Regions from separate parts of the Flavobacterium procerum genome, predicted to be linked through region 2. Evidence: riboswitches for the same ligand, from Rfam matches in the RefSeq annotation. Region 2 holds a riboswitch; each other region holds the start of a gene.
What was found. A riboswitch is a leader RNA that binds a small molecule or an ion and turns the genes downstream of it on or off. The one in region 2 is predicted to bind cobalamin.
Positions count from the first base shown of each region.

Region 1: it holds a riboswitch for cobalamin, as region 2 does, so the genes downstream of both, ACFFLS_RS24010 (TonB-dependent receptor) here and ACFFLS_RS03340 (TonB-dependent receptor plug domain-containing protein) in region 2, are expected to answer to the same signal.
Region 3: it holds a riboswitch for cobalamin, as region 2 does, so the genes downstream of both, ACFFLS_RS11670 (NAD-dependent epimerase/dehydratase family protein) here and ACFFLS_RS03340 (TonB-dependent receptor plug domain-containing protein) in region 2, are expected to answer to the same signal.

Region 1 covers NZ_JBHLYW010000029.1:288,413-293,267, reverse strand. The annotation lists gene ACFFLS_RS24015 (DUF5074 domain-containing protein) at 1-11, opposite strand, end outside; gene ACFFLS_RS24010 (TonB-dependent receptor) at 8-2,053, opposite strand; cobalamin riboswitch at 2,164-2,372, opposite strand; gene ACFFLS_RS24005 (TonB-dependent receptor plug domain-containing protein) at 2,505-4,367, opposite strand; gene ACFFLS_RS24000 (response regulator) at 4,763-4,855, shown strand, end outside.
Region 2 covers NZ_JBHLYW010000003.1:250,637-255,491, forward strand. The annotation lists gene ACFFLS_RS03335 (YncE family protein) at 1-345, opposite strand, end outside; gene ACFFLS_RS03340 (TonB-dependent receptor plug domain-containing protein) at 351-2,213, opposite strand; cobalamin riboswitch at 2,243-2,444, opposite strand; gene cobC (alpha-ribazole phosphatase) at 2,514-3,047, opposite strand; gene ACFFLS_RS03350 (adenosylcobinamide-GDP ribazoletransferase) at 3,032-3,820, opposite strand; gene tnpA (IS200/IS605 family transposase) at 4,259-4,690, opposite strand; gene cobT (nicotinate-nucleotide--dimethylbenzimidazole phosphoribosyltransferase) at 4,747-4,855, opposite strand, start outside.
Region 3 covers NZ_JBHLYW010000009.1:53,003-57,857, reverse strand. The annotation lists gene dcm (DNA (cytosine-5-)-methyltransferase) at 1-588, opposite strand, end outside; gene ACFFLS_RS11675 (Lrp/AsnC family transcriptional regulator) at 823-1,284, opposite strand; cobalamin riboswitch at 1,458-1,642, shown strand; gene ACFFLS_RS11670 (NAD-dependent epimerase/dehydratase family protein) at 1,792-2,805, shown strand; gene ACFFLS_RS11665 (hypothetical protein) at 2,832-3,821, shown strand; gene ACFFLS_RS11660 (TonB-dependent siderophore receptor) at 3,955-4,855, shown strand, end outside.

The DNA of each region.
Region 1 (4,855 bases), on a different contig from region 2:
CTGATTCTCATAACGCTATACTGATTATAAATTTAAAAGTCCGTCTTGGCATCGGATAATTGTAGATCACCTCATAATGCTGATTGAGCGTATTGTTTACCTCAATAGCCGTATTCAATTTATAACCGTTGAAGGCAAATGATTTCTGTACCGCTAAATCGTGTGTATACCAAGGCTGAACTTCGTTTACTTTTATATTGTTGACATTTCCGTTGTAGCGTTTTCCGACATAAATAAAACTATAGTTAAAATTCCACGATTTATAGCCAGCATTAAAAATCCCCGAACCGCTGTGCCACGGCGTGTACGGAATCTGGTCTCCATAAGAAGACATTTCTAATCCGCGGAATTTAGTAAAGTCACGGCTTTCTGAGTAAGTATAAGTCAGATTTGCTGTTAAGCTTAGTGTATTGATGTTCTTGCCGATATTCAAAACCGTTTCGATTCCTTTACCTCGAACTTGTCCCATATTGGTCATCATCCAACGGAATAAATTTCCGGTTGGCGCCGCTACGATTTTGTCTTTTGTATCGGTATAATAAGCATCTGCCTGAAACGAAAGTTTATCAAAAAAGTAATGATTCTGAGGTAAATTATAGGTAAAACCGATATCGTATTGGTTCATATACTCAGGTCTGAGTGTGCTGGAACCTACCATTGTGTAGTACAAATCATTGAAAGTCGGCATCCTGAAAATGCGTTTCGCAAAAGCTCTTAAATTGAAATCGTGTTTTTTAAAGGGCGTATACCCTAAAAACAAGGCAGGCGTATATTCGGTTTTATCGGGAGCTTTGGCATTGTAACGAACTTCTTCCTGAACAAAAGTTCCGAGTACATTTCCTAAAACCTTAAAACCTCCAATTCTATAAGAGCTTGCCAAAGAAAACAAGGCCGTATAACGCTGCGGAAAAGAAAATTGTGTCTGAATACCACGTCTTGTGGCATTTAATTTATTGTATTGAAAATCTGTTGAAAGCGAAACATCCCAAGTAGGAAGAATGCTGTACATATTGACAGCCGAAAAATAAACTTCTTGCTGGTAGTAACTGTCATCAGACTGTGCACCTTCGGTTACGATTTCGCCTAATACATTTGTCGTATCTCTTGCAATGTAATGTGTATAATCATACGCATATTTTGCACGGGCCTGAAACTTATATTTTTCCGAAAAATCTTTGACTAAAAAAGATTGCGCAAAAAAGTTTTTGTCGAATTGTCTGAATCCATCCGAAAACTTATTTTCTACAATTGCACCAGGCGCTCCTCTTTCTGAATCGTAATAATAGACTTTGGCATCCCAAGAACCGTTTTTTATTTTTCCGTAAAGGCCAGATTCAATTCGAAGCGCTTCTATATCGCTGTTATGTCTTATCGCAGTAGTATCATAAGCGGTAGAACCATCCTGATTTTTTCGGGTATATCTAAACTTGAATTCTCCGTTTGATTTTATGTATTCTGAGCTGAGGCTGAAACTTACTTTATCGCTTATTTTTTGTTCCCATCTAAAAGAAGGATCGTAATAATTGATAGACATTGTCTTGAAACGAAAAAGCAGATTGCTCTTTTTGCTTCCTTCAAAAACAGGCCTTTTGGTTCTCAAATAAATAGTAGATGCTGCCGAAAAATCTTTGGCAGATTGGAATATTTCGCTTTTCTGTCCGTTATACAACGTCAGCGATTCCATATCATCCAGAGAATATTTACCTAAATCGGTTACGCCGTTTTGCGCATTTCCAAGCTGGATTCCATCATAAAAAACGCCGACATGGTGCGTACCCATATTACGGACATCAACCGTTTTTAGTCCGCCCAAACCACCATAATCTTTTATTTGTGTTCCCGCAAAATAGCGAAGCGCATCGGCAACATTATGACTGGCCAGATTTTCGAGCATTTTACCCGAAAGCGTCTGAACCGGAATAACTTCCTGATAAGGTTTGGCTTTTAAAATTACTTCTTTTAAAACACGAAGACTATCTGCCGTTTCCTGCGAATACAGTAAAAACGGAAAAAATAAAACAAAAAAAAGTAAAAAGTCTTTGGTTTTAAACATCACTAATTTAATTAAATAAACTTTCTGTGATATATAGAACCATGTGAAAAGAATCCCGTTATCCTAATAACAGGTCGTTTCTTGTTGCTCAACTTCTTACCACGAAAGTCTCAAACTATGTGATCTTGGCAGGTCTCCTGACTTGTTCCATCTTTAAACGGCCTTCTCATCCCGCAAAGCGGAACAATGGCATTAGTAATTGTTTAAAGACTTGTATAGAACTTACAGTAGCGGGCCTGTTCAGGATTTACACCTGATTCCCTTTTAACTGTTTTTAATAAAAATTTTATAAAAACAGACCAAAATCTGGCGCAAATATAGTATTATCTTTATAAAAAACAGGTTTTCAAAAATCAAACTCTTAAAAAAAGGCTTGTACAAAATTTTGAAAACAAAAAAAAGGTGTTCAAAAACTGAACACCTAAAGTAGATTTCTATATTTTATTTTTCGTTAGAAAGTCACAAATTTCACACCCAAACTAAACCATCTTGAAGGCAACGGAACTGCTCCAACTTCATAATAAGTAGTGTTGAATATATTTTGAGCATCTGCAAAAACAGTAAACTTTTCTATAGACTGACTTATTCTGAAATCATTTATCCAATAAGAAGGTCCAGTGACTCTTTCGTTAAAACGAGTTGCAAACAATACCGACAATTTTTTGTATTGAAAGTCGATCGTATTGGTCAGTTGATGCTTTAATGAAGAAATCAGGTATTTTGAATAAATTTCGGTTCTAGAATTTTTGAACTCGGCATCTAGATACGAATAACCTAAAACAAAATTCAGTCTCGAATCTTTAGAGAAATCAATTCTGTACGTACTGCGAAGATTTACGCCATTTGTGCTTAAGTCGCCTGTGTTCTGACTCTGCCAAGCTACTGTCGTAACCATTCGAGTCCAATCGATGTAATTGGTTATTTTTCTGTAGAAGTAATTTGCATTGAAAGTAAATTTTCTTCTGTTGAATTTAAAACCAATTTCACTCTGAAAAGCATTTTCAGAATCTAAATCAGGATTTCCGACATTTCCGGTCTGTTTTAAATACAAATCTGTAAACGACGGAATTCGCTGGCTTGTACCCACATTACCAATGATTTTGAATTCATCTGTAATTTCATAACTCGCATCAACTCCAGGATAAACCTGCCATTTATAATCTGAATTGTAATTAAGATAAGTCCCTAAATTTACACTTAGTTTTTCGAAAAAATTTGTTCTGTATTCGGCATAAATCCCGACATTATCACGATCATGATCCCCAATGTTTGAAGAATGAATATCCTCATTTCTAAATTCGGCACCAAAACCAATTTCGCCTTTAGAAAGTTTTACTGTAGAATTCAATTCTGCCGCAATAGAATTGGTATAGTGTTGGCTTCTGCCGGCATTCAGATTTGCAATACCGTAATAACGATAATCGTCATAATTGTATCGGTAACTTACTCTCGGCATGATTTTCCAGTTTTCAGTAATTGCATGTTTCGACTGGAGATTGGCAAAAGTAGTCTGTACTACTTCACTTGAATTTATGTCACCCGGTGCAGCATAAAATCCGTTTGCTCCAAAACCATTGTTGATATAACCGAATGAACTTAAAATTTCATTAGAATCATTCAACTGTACATTTCCCTGATAAAAAATCTTATTATTCTCAAATGCGGTATTGTAGCGGTATCCGTTGCTTTTATCATGAGAAGCAAAAATCGAATGCTGGTGTTTTTCTTTACTTAAAACTGCTCCAAGCTGAATTCCGGTTCCAAAAAAAGTGTCTCCCGTATCTTGCGAATCTTTTTCAAAATTCGAACCAGCATAGGAACTTACCAAAACACCAGATTCTGTAGGCTTTTTGGTTATAATATTAATAGCTCCTGTAAGACTGTTTACGCCATAAATAAAGGCTGCGGGACCTCGAATAATTTCGATTCGCTCAATTACCTCAACCGGAATCGGGATATTAAGCATATTGTGTGCCGTCTGTGGATCAATGATTTTGGTTCCGTTTAAAAGAACAACTGTTTGCTCGAAACTTCCTCCGTCTATGCTGACATCTGCCTGAGTTCCGAAAGGACCTCTTTGACGAATGTCTACACCATTGGCATATTGAAGCACTTCCTGAATGGATCGTCCTGGAAGTTTTTCGATTACGGTTTTATCAATAACGTATATATTTCGGTTTTTCTTTGAAATCGGAGTGCTGAAACGGTTATCCTGAATAATCACTTCATCAATATTAATGATCGAATCGTTTTGTGCCTGAGCGTTTAAAGCCGCACTGATTAAGCCCAGTACTGCCAGATAAACTTTTGTCATTTTTTTAATTTTTGCCAAAAGTAGTATAGATATTCTATAAATCAGCAAATTCGGTTGGAGTAAGTAAAATAAAATTCATTGTAAAAGCAATAAACAACTCACAATTAATCGGTTAGTTTGATCTATATAAAATCGTTATTATTCAATATTTTAACGATTACTCCGACATTTGACAATTGTTTACAATCGTAAAATGCTACTTTACTCTTACTGTAATAATGTTTTGCATTCATTAATTCTAAAACCTTTCTGAAGGGCTTTAAATGCCAAACCTTAAAATAATATAAGAATTAACCCAAATCCTATAACCGAATACATTTTTAAAAACGCAATTTTTGTAAGCTAAATTCCATTACCGACCAATTAAACTTGTTTAATCAAAATTTTAATAAAAAATGGCTGATAATATTATACAAATTCTCTTAGCTGATGATGATCCAGATGACCGTTTGTTTTTTTCTGAAGCATTTGAAAGCACTTCACTGCGG
Region 2 (4,855 bases):
AATTGTTGCAATACTTTTAAAAGTGTAACGGTTAACAAGTTCAATTTTATTAGAACCATTTGTAACGATATAAGCTAAATCTCCATTAAAGCCAATACTTTGTGGCGTATCTCCAGTTGCTTTTTCAGTATTAACCAATTTAAAAACATCATTTTCAACTTTAAGATCGTCTGAGATGTAAGCAATAGTTCCGTTTGGAGTACCATTGTTTCCTTCATTTACAACAAATATTCCTCCATCATAACTGCCACGTGGCTCTGGAGTATTGTCGTCATCACTGCTACAAGACGCAAAAAAAGCCGAAGCAAAAATGACAGTTAAAAAAAGCTTATTAAATCTTTTCATGGTATTTAAAAATTTAGATTAATGTATATAGTATAATTTCTTCCGGGCATTTGTCGACTGATAACCGGCTGATAATCTTTGTTGAATAAATTAGAAACTTGAGCACCAAGCTTAAAACTGTTTTTTCTTCCAAAGTCATAATCAGCGCCGATATTGGCAACACTGTAGGCTTTTACAATTCCAGCTTTGCTATTAAACGGCGTGCTGTAAACTTCACCATTGTATAGGTATTGAAAGTAAGAGGAAAGTTTTGTCCAATTGTACGATGCCGATCCTGTCAGTTTGTGATACGGCACATAGATAAGCTGTTTGTAAACCGATTCACCGCCAATTAATTGTTTGCTTTTTGAGACCGTATAAGCATAAGTTCCGTTTACGGTAAAATTGTGATTGCTTATTTTTGTTTTCCATTCTAAAAGAACTTCAGCACCATACGTTTTTACATGGTCGGTATTTTCTGGTCTCCATATATTGCTGTTGCTTTCTGAAGGAACCCAGCGCAATAAGTCCTGAATGTCGTTGTAATAGCCGGTTAATGATACAGAAAAATTTTTGAGGAAAAACTCATTTCCAATTTCACCCTGATAAGAAGTTTCAGGCTTCAAATTTGGATTACCGCTTCCTTCCCAAAACAAGTCGTTATAAGTCGGCATTCGGTAATTTTTAGAAGCATTTAGTTTTATTCGATAAAAATCAGTCAACAAGTATCGTGTTCCAAAAGAAAAGAGAAACGGATTTCCGTAATTGTCTGTTATTTCCTGACGAATACTCACAGAGTAATCCCATTTTTCACTTACCAAATGGCTTAATAACAAACTTCCCGAACCAATTTCTCTTCTAACATCATTGATGCTCGAACCGTGACCTTTGTTGCTGCTGTAATCTACAATAGAATTAAGTTTGATTTTGTCATTTACATCAAAAGCCAAATCATATTTGACGATAGCGGTTTCTACTTTTCCGAATGTGAAAAAATCGGAAGTAATGCTTGGATAATATTTGTAAGATTCGCCAATATGCGCCACTCTTAATTTTGAAGTAAATCGCCCCAGTCTGCTTTCCCATTCTAAAAGGTTTCGCGTATTAAAATCGTCGTATTTTGTTTTGGAAGCAGTAGGAGTCGTCAATGAAAAATGACGCTCAGAATCATAAAATTGGCTGTAAAGTTTTAAAGTATTTTTAGAATTAATTTTATAACCAAAAGCGGTATTCATACTTGTGTTATAGTATTCACCATTAATGTTTCTTAGATTCGAATTTCCAGGATATTTAAAATCATTGTCAGAACTGTTTCTAGAAATGCTGATTTGAAGACTCAATTTATCTGAAGAAATCGATGCACGATAATTGGTGCTGTAAGTATTGAAACTGCCCGCGCTTAAAAACAAATGATTAGAAAAACCTTTCTTAAAGTTCAAGTCATTATTAAGGTGAATGCTACCACCTATTGCGCCACTTCCGTACAAAATACTGCCTCCTCCAGCTTTTACCGTAATCGAATTAAAATCTCTTGTACCGATTGTATTAAAATCGGACTGACCTAAAAATTGTGAATTGATATTGATTCCGTTCCAAATAACAGCGGTCTGAGCGCTTGTTGTTCCTCTAAAAGAAGGACCAGAAGTCATTCCGAGACCATTTTCTTTAAAATAAATTACAGTATTATAATTTAAAAGAGAAGTCAGCGACGGCTGATTGGTATTGATAATAGAATCGCTTATGGTTTGAATTGACTGGGAAGAAGAAAACTTTTTAAGATTACTGTCTGAAATTATGACTTCTTTCAATTTGGTAATAGAATCGCTTTGCGCCGATATAAATTGGCACAGCAATAAAAGAAAAAAAGTAAAACGTATTTTAAAAATCATAATTTCTAAACTCTTTTTCCCGAGAGCTCGATATTTTTGTTACAAAGGCAGGTCTCCTGGCTTGCGTCTTGTTGTTTACCTTCCCATTCACTTGGAGCGAGCAGTGGTTTTGCAGTTACAACAAGCATTCTTTTTCAGAATTAAGCTTACAGTTGCGGGTACAGCTCAAGTTTTTACTTGATTCCCTTTTAATGTGTTTACTAAAACACAACCTTAATTTGCTGCAAAGATAAAGTTAAAAATATTGATTATTCAAATTTAGGCTTCAAATGCAATTAAATATTGATTCTAAACGAGAATTTATAATTTTATTCTGATAACTTCCCCAAAATCTACCTTGCTATTAAAAGCGTCTTTTAAGGCAGTCGATGTATGATGACACAAAATACTTCTAATCACTCCAGCATGAGCGACTATTATAACGGGTATTTCGGATTCTGAGAGTTTATCGGATAAAAAATGAATCACTCTTTGATGTAAAACAGTAAAAGATTCTCCATTAGAAACGGGTATTGTCACAAAATCTTCCATCCAGGGATTGAGTTGTTCGGGCGGAATATCGTCCCATTTTCTCATTTCCCAATCACCAAAATTCATTTCCTTTAATCTTTCGTCTTCTTCGTAGGAGACGATTTTTATGTTTTTCTGAATGTGCTTTGCTAAAATTACACAACGTTTTAACGGACTTGAAAACAATATCGCTTCTGAAGGCAGTTTCGAAAGAATTTTTTCAAAAACAGCATCAAAAGGCTCGGCCAGATTAACATCGGTTTGTCCGTAGCAAATTCCTTTTTCACACACAGTTTCGGTATGACGAACTAGATAAATTTCCATAAAACTAAAAAGGATAAATAAAAAACCGCTTCACATACTTGCTGTGTTGCGCCCAGGCAGTCACCAGTGTAACCGTCAATCCATTTTTGGAAATAACGAGCCAGAAAATATCGGGTGATAAAAATCGGAACGATTAGCCAAAGCAGTAAAATGTTGAAATAACCAAAAAACAATAATGGGAGCAAGCCAAAGAAAAAAGCTCCAAAAACTTCTTTCCAAGTAAATTGTTTAGCAATAGGTTTGCTTTTGCTCGATGCATCTTGTCTAGAATATTCATGTGTGAAAATAATACTGATTGCCGCCAAACGACTTAAAGAATGCGCTGTGACAAACAATAGAAATAACTGAAGCAAATCATTTCTTTCGAAAACTAAAACCGATTCGCCAAGTAGTTTGAATTTCAATAAAAAAAGAAGCACAAGACCAATAGCTCCATAGGCTCCAATTGCACTGTCTTTCATAATCATAAGGATTTTTTCCTTTGTCCAGCCACCGCCAAAGCCGTCACAGACATCGGCAAAACCGTCTTCGTGAAAAGCACCTGTAGTTAGAACAGATGCAATAATTGCCAGAATTACAGCTGTTTCGGTTGAAAGAAATAATGATGAAATATAAAATGCGAAAAAAGAAATACTGCCAACAATCCAACCGATAAAGGGGAAATAGCGTGTGGCTTTGTTCAAATAATCGGGATTATGTGTGATGTTTTTCAGGCACGGAATCCGAGTATAAAACATTAAACAAGTAAAGAAAATATGGAGTTCTTTTTTCATTTAGTTTATGGTTGTTTGGCTAAAGCCTTTTCATGCAAACAAATTTATATCCTCCAGATGAATCTGGAGGCAATTCAAAGAAGAAAAATTGTAAAAAATAGACAACTTTATAATTTGAGTTGCCAACATCTTTAGATGTTGGTTTATTTTATAGAGAAAGATGAAGGCTTCAGCCTAACTTCTTAAGTTGTTTCACTAGAACCTCTTTACAAGGTTGATGTTTTAATATTTTAAAGATGTCGGTAATTGATGTGTTGTTTGAAATTTAATGATTGGACTACAACTATTTTTAGATTTCAAATTTACATCCTCAAGATAAATCTGGATGCATTCAAAGATTTTTTTTAAAACAAATAGATAATTATATAATTTGAGTTGCCAACATCTTTAGATGTTGGTTTGTTTAAAGATAAAGATGAAGGCTTTAGCCAAACTTTTTTAAGTATGTCTAAAGCCAAACTTGATCATAAATTCATCATATTCTTCTTGAAATGTTTTCTTTTTATGATGTTCTTCCTGATTTTTGATATAATCTCGAACTTTATCTACAATTGATTGTGAAACAGAAACTGCAAAATATTCGTCTTGCCATTCAAATTTATTATCTGTTAACCGGTTTTTATTAATCCAATACGAGGATTCTCCTTTTAATAATTGTATTGTTTTTTGAATGGTCTGATTGTTTCCTAGAGAAATTAGGCAATGACAATGGTCTGAGTATCCACTAATAAAATCTAGATAAATATCCTTTTTTAAGGCATTTTCTTTTATATGATTCCAAACTTCTTCACGTAAACCAACTGAATTTAAAAATGGAAATCTGTTTTTGGTACTCCAAACGCAATGAACATAAATCTTAGTAAATGGCATATTATGAATAGTTTTAAAAGAATTCAAATTTAAAACTATTAACGACTAAAAGAAAGTTATTTCCTACTTATTCCTACGCTCTCAAAACTTGCCATTTCATTCAAAAATGCTTCAGCCGATTTTAGAATTGGGAAAGCAATAGCACATCCTGTTCCTTCACCCAAG
Region 3 (4,855 bases), on a different contig from region 2:
ATCAGATTTGATTTTCTTATATGTTTTTGATGTTTTATGATAGCCTATAAAAAAGATTCTCCTTCTTCTTTGAGGAAAGCCATAATCAGATGCATTGATTACGCGCCATTCTACAGCATAGCCGAGTTCGTCAAGTCCTTTTAGCATTACCGCAAAATCTCTCCCTCTTTGAGAGCTCGGAGATTTAAGGAGCCTGTCTACATTTTCTAAAATAAGATATTTCGGTTTGTTTTTCTTTTCACTTAGTATTTTATGGATAGACCACCACAAAACTCCTTTTTTGCCAAGCAGGCCTTTTGAGTTTTTTAATGTGGTTGCAACAGAATAATCTTGGCAAGGAAATCCTCCAACAAGCATATCGTGGTCGGGTATGTCTTTTATTTCGACATCTTCGATGCTTATATTGCTATGGCCTTCTTTTCCCCATATTTGCTCGTAAATAAGTGAAGCGTGTTGGGTTTTTGTAGAAGGTTCCCATTGATTGCTCCATATTACATCATATAAATCCTTATTTATAATTTTGTTTGCCCTTTCTAGGCCCACTCGAAAACCACCTACTCCCGCGAATAATTCTATTGTCTTTATCATATTTATATTTGGTAGTCCTTTTGCGCAAATATAAAAAATAAGAAAGTATTATGCCATAGCCCGAATAAGTAAAATATAACTTGAAAATGTTAATGTCTACAGCTGTTTTCAAATCAATTGATTAATTTTTCAAATGATAGAATGATAAATGGATGTGCTGTATTGATAGTTTTTCGAAAAAAGAACTAATTTTAGTAAGTCTTGATTTTTGAATCTACTTTAAGAGATAGAGTTTTAAATCGTAATATTATGCAGGTTTTTGATTTCTGACATTACAAAAGTACTCTGTGTGCTGCCAATACTTTCTACAGAGCCTAATTTGTTAAAGACGAAATTCTGATAATGCTTCATATCCTTAGCGAATACTTTAAGTATAAAATCATAATCTCCAGATATATTGTAACATTCAACTACTTCGTCGATTTTCATAATATCTTCAACAAAACTGTTGCCGATATTACGATCATGTTGTTTGAGTTTGATGTTGCAGAAAACAATAAAACCATGACTGAATTTTTCGTGGTCGATGAGAGCAATATATTTTTTTATGTATCCGTTGTTTTCTAATCTTTTGACACGCTGCAATACTGGAGTAGGAGATAGATTAACTTGAGAAGCCAGTTCTTTTATAGTGTAGCTCGAATTGTTTCCAAGTATTTTTAACAAAAGCAAATCGATAGTATCCAGTTCTTCCATAGTGTAAAAATCTTTTTAAGTGTCAAAAATACATTTAAAAAAGTAAATAATGCTTGTTTTTGAGCAGAAAATAGCTGAATTGTCTTATCTGATTGCTTTTAATAGATTTTTTTGTTCTAAAGAATAACTTTGCATGAGAGTTAAGCTGTATATTTTGTTTTAGTTTTTACTCTAATTTATCGATCGGATTAGGTTTTACTTAGCTGTGAATCAAAAGGGAATCGTGTGAAAATCACGAACTGTCGCGCAACTGTAAGTAACACATCAAGATTTTTATCCACGAGCTCCACTGCCAAAAGCGGGAAGGACGATAAAAATTGTTACAAGTCAGGATACCTGCCTAATCTGAATGACGATGCTTTCGCGATAAGGAGCTTAGGTCAAATCAGTATATAAAGTTGTACCAAAACCAATCTGGTTCTTGGAACTCTCTACTGTATGTTTAGCCTTTGCCTTTTCTGCTTAAGATTATTTACAGGACAGTTAAACATAAACCAAAATAAATTTATGAAATTTTTAGTTACTGGAGGCACTGGGTTTATTGGTGCGCGTGTAGTGGCCAATTTGTGGGAACGCAAAATTCCTGTCATTGCAGCCGACTTGAATTTGAATATTGAATGGACAAAGGATATTGCAATCTTAAAACATCAGAATGACCCTTCTAAGATTGCTGAGATACAGCAGCAGATTGATAAGACATTATTTATCAATCTTGATGTATCGGACAAGCTACAAGTAAAAGAAGTTTTTGACCAGTTTCCAGATATTACACATGTCATTCATCTAGCTTATTTAATGAGTGCTGAGGTAGAGGCAGACCAGCATCGTGGCGTTTCAGTCAATATGCTGGGAATGATCAACATATTTGATATGAGCGTACAACACAATTTGTCTCGTGTTGTTTTTGCAAGCAGCGAAACGATTTATGGAGCAAATCATAGTGCTTACGGAGATGAAAATTATGCAGTAAAAGAACAAGATTATTGTTCTCTTGATGATCATTTCTATACCTATGGCGTAATGAAAATGCTTAACGAATTTACAGCTCAAAAATACGTAAAAAACAAAGGAGTGAGTATTGCGGCTATGCGTCCGCCGATTGTTTACGGAGACGGCAGAATGAGAGGATCTGTTCTTTGGGCCTGCGAGTTTGCAACAAATCCTGCACTTGGCAAAAAAGTTAATCTTCCTTTTTCAAAAGAGGCACGAGACTGCTGGATTTATGTCGACGATGCTGCCGAACAGTTTGTGAGGCTTTCTTTAAAACCAAAACTGAATCATTTTGCCTATAATAATGGAGGACATTCTGTTACGGCTGAAGAGCTGATGCAGACGGTGCAAAATATTGTTCCTGATGCACAGTTTGAATTTGACGAAAGCGTCCCTAGAACATCCTTAGTCGACCGTTGCGACAGTAGCCGATTGGAAGAAGAAATAGATTTTGTGCCTCGTTCACTTGAAGAGGGGATAAGAGCTCAAATTGAGGAAGCCCGAAGCAGACAAAAACAAATCAATTATTAATCAAATTATATTAAAATATTATAAAGATGTCAGGATTTCGTAATACAGTAGTCGGAAGTTATCCGCGTCCAGAAAAACTGGAAGATACCATGAAACGTCCCGTTATGAATCAGAATGAAGTTGATGATTACATTAAATGGGCCGCAAAAGATCAGGCTGATTTAGGACTTGATACAATTACAGATGGCGAAGGATACAGGGAAAATATGTATTATTTTTATCAGAAGCGTATCGATGGAGTTTCTTTTGAGGATATGCCAAAAGTTACTTTCGGTACTGCGGGTTTCGGAATTGAATGTCCGAGAATAATCGGAGAACTTAAAAATCCGCGTTTTGATACGGCACGAAATTGGAAAATTGCTCGCGATGCCGCTCCGGCTGGTGTTGATGTAAAGCTTACTGTAACTGGGCCTCATGTTTTGTATCGTTTCAGTGTAAACGAACGCAAGGATCTTTATCCAGACGGACAGGCTTTATGCAGAGCTTGGGCAAATGTTTTGAGAGATGAAATAGCTGAAGCCATAGCGCTTGGATGTGAACACGTGCAGTTTGATGAGCCTATGTGGACAGAATCTCCGGAAGAAAGTCTTTGGGCGGCCGAAATCTTAGCAGAATTGATTGAATCGCTTCCTAAAAAAGTTCGTATCGGACTTCATGTCTGTGGAGGTAATCCGAGAAGAAAACGCGTTTATTTTACCAAATATACGGATCTTGTTGAAGCTTTTAAAGCGGTTCCTGTTGATGAACTGATGCTGGAACATTGCACATTGAGTTACAATATGTTGGAATTGTTTGATTTATGGGATTTTAAAGGTGATTTAGCATTAGGAGTCATAGATCAGCGTAGTGATGAATTAGAATCTGTTGAAGAGATTCGTGAACGCATAAAACCGGCATTAGATTATTTTCCTGCTGAGCGTTTAATATTGACCAGCGAATGCGGTTTCGGACACGTGCCAATAGAAATTACTCATGCAAAATTGAAACGTTTGGTTGAGGCTTCTAAGATGCTGTAAATTTAGACGTTAAAGAAATTGTAGGTTCGGAAATTTTCCGAACCTTTTTTTATTATAAAAAAATATTTAAGTTATTTAGAATAAATAAAAATAACAGTTTTATATTTGCGCCAAATTTTAACCAAGCCAAATAATGAACACAAAGATTTTTATGCTATTATGCACATTAATGTGCAGTTATATGTTTTCGCAAAATTCTGGCATTTCAGGTTCTGTGAAAACATCAAATATGAATTCCCTTGATCAAATCACTATAAAAGTTAAAGGAAGTTCAATTTCTACAACGACAGATTCTCAAGGAGAATACCGAATAAAAAATTTAAATTCCGGATCAGTTGTACTTATATTTTCGGGATCAGGTTTTGAAAAACAAGAAATAACAGCCGAATTAAAAGATAATGAAACAACGCTGGTGCCAGAAGTTTTTATGATAGAATCTGTTAATCAGCTTCAATCTGTCGAAGTTACTGGAAGAAAAAAATCTTCATACAAAAATGACAATACTTTTTCTGCGACAAAACTTGAAATGAAGGTTATTGACGTACCGCAGAGTATTTCGTTTGTCACAAAAGAATTAATTCAGGACCAGCAGGCGCTTCGATTGAAAGATGTAGGGAAAAATGTGGCGGGTGTAAACGAATTCAGTACTTATGATGATATAACTATTAGAGGATTTAGAAATAATGACAGCAATGGAAGGCTTATAAACGGACTTCGTGGTGTTAATACCTTTTGGACGAGTCCACTTCTTGTTAACATTGAGAGGGTAGAATATATCAAAGGTCCGGCATCAGCAGTTTTCGGAAATTCTAGTCCAGGTGGAACCATCAACATGATTACCAAAAAACCGCTGGATGAAACCAGACAGGCAATTCAGTTTACGACAGGAAGTTTTAACACTTTTAGAACTGCAGCAGATTTCACAGGAGCTGTAAATGAAGATAAAACATTGCTTTACAGATTAAATTTAGGATATGAAAATGCAGATACTTATAGAGATCAAATTAGTAATAAATCGATTGTAATTGCACCTT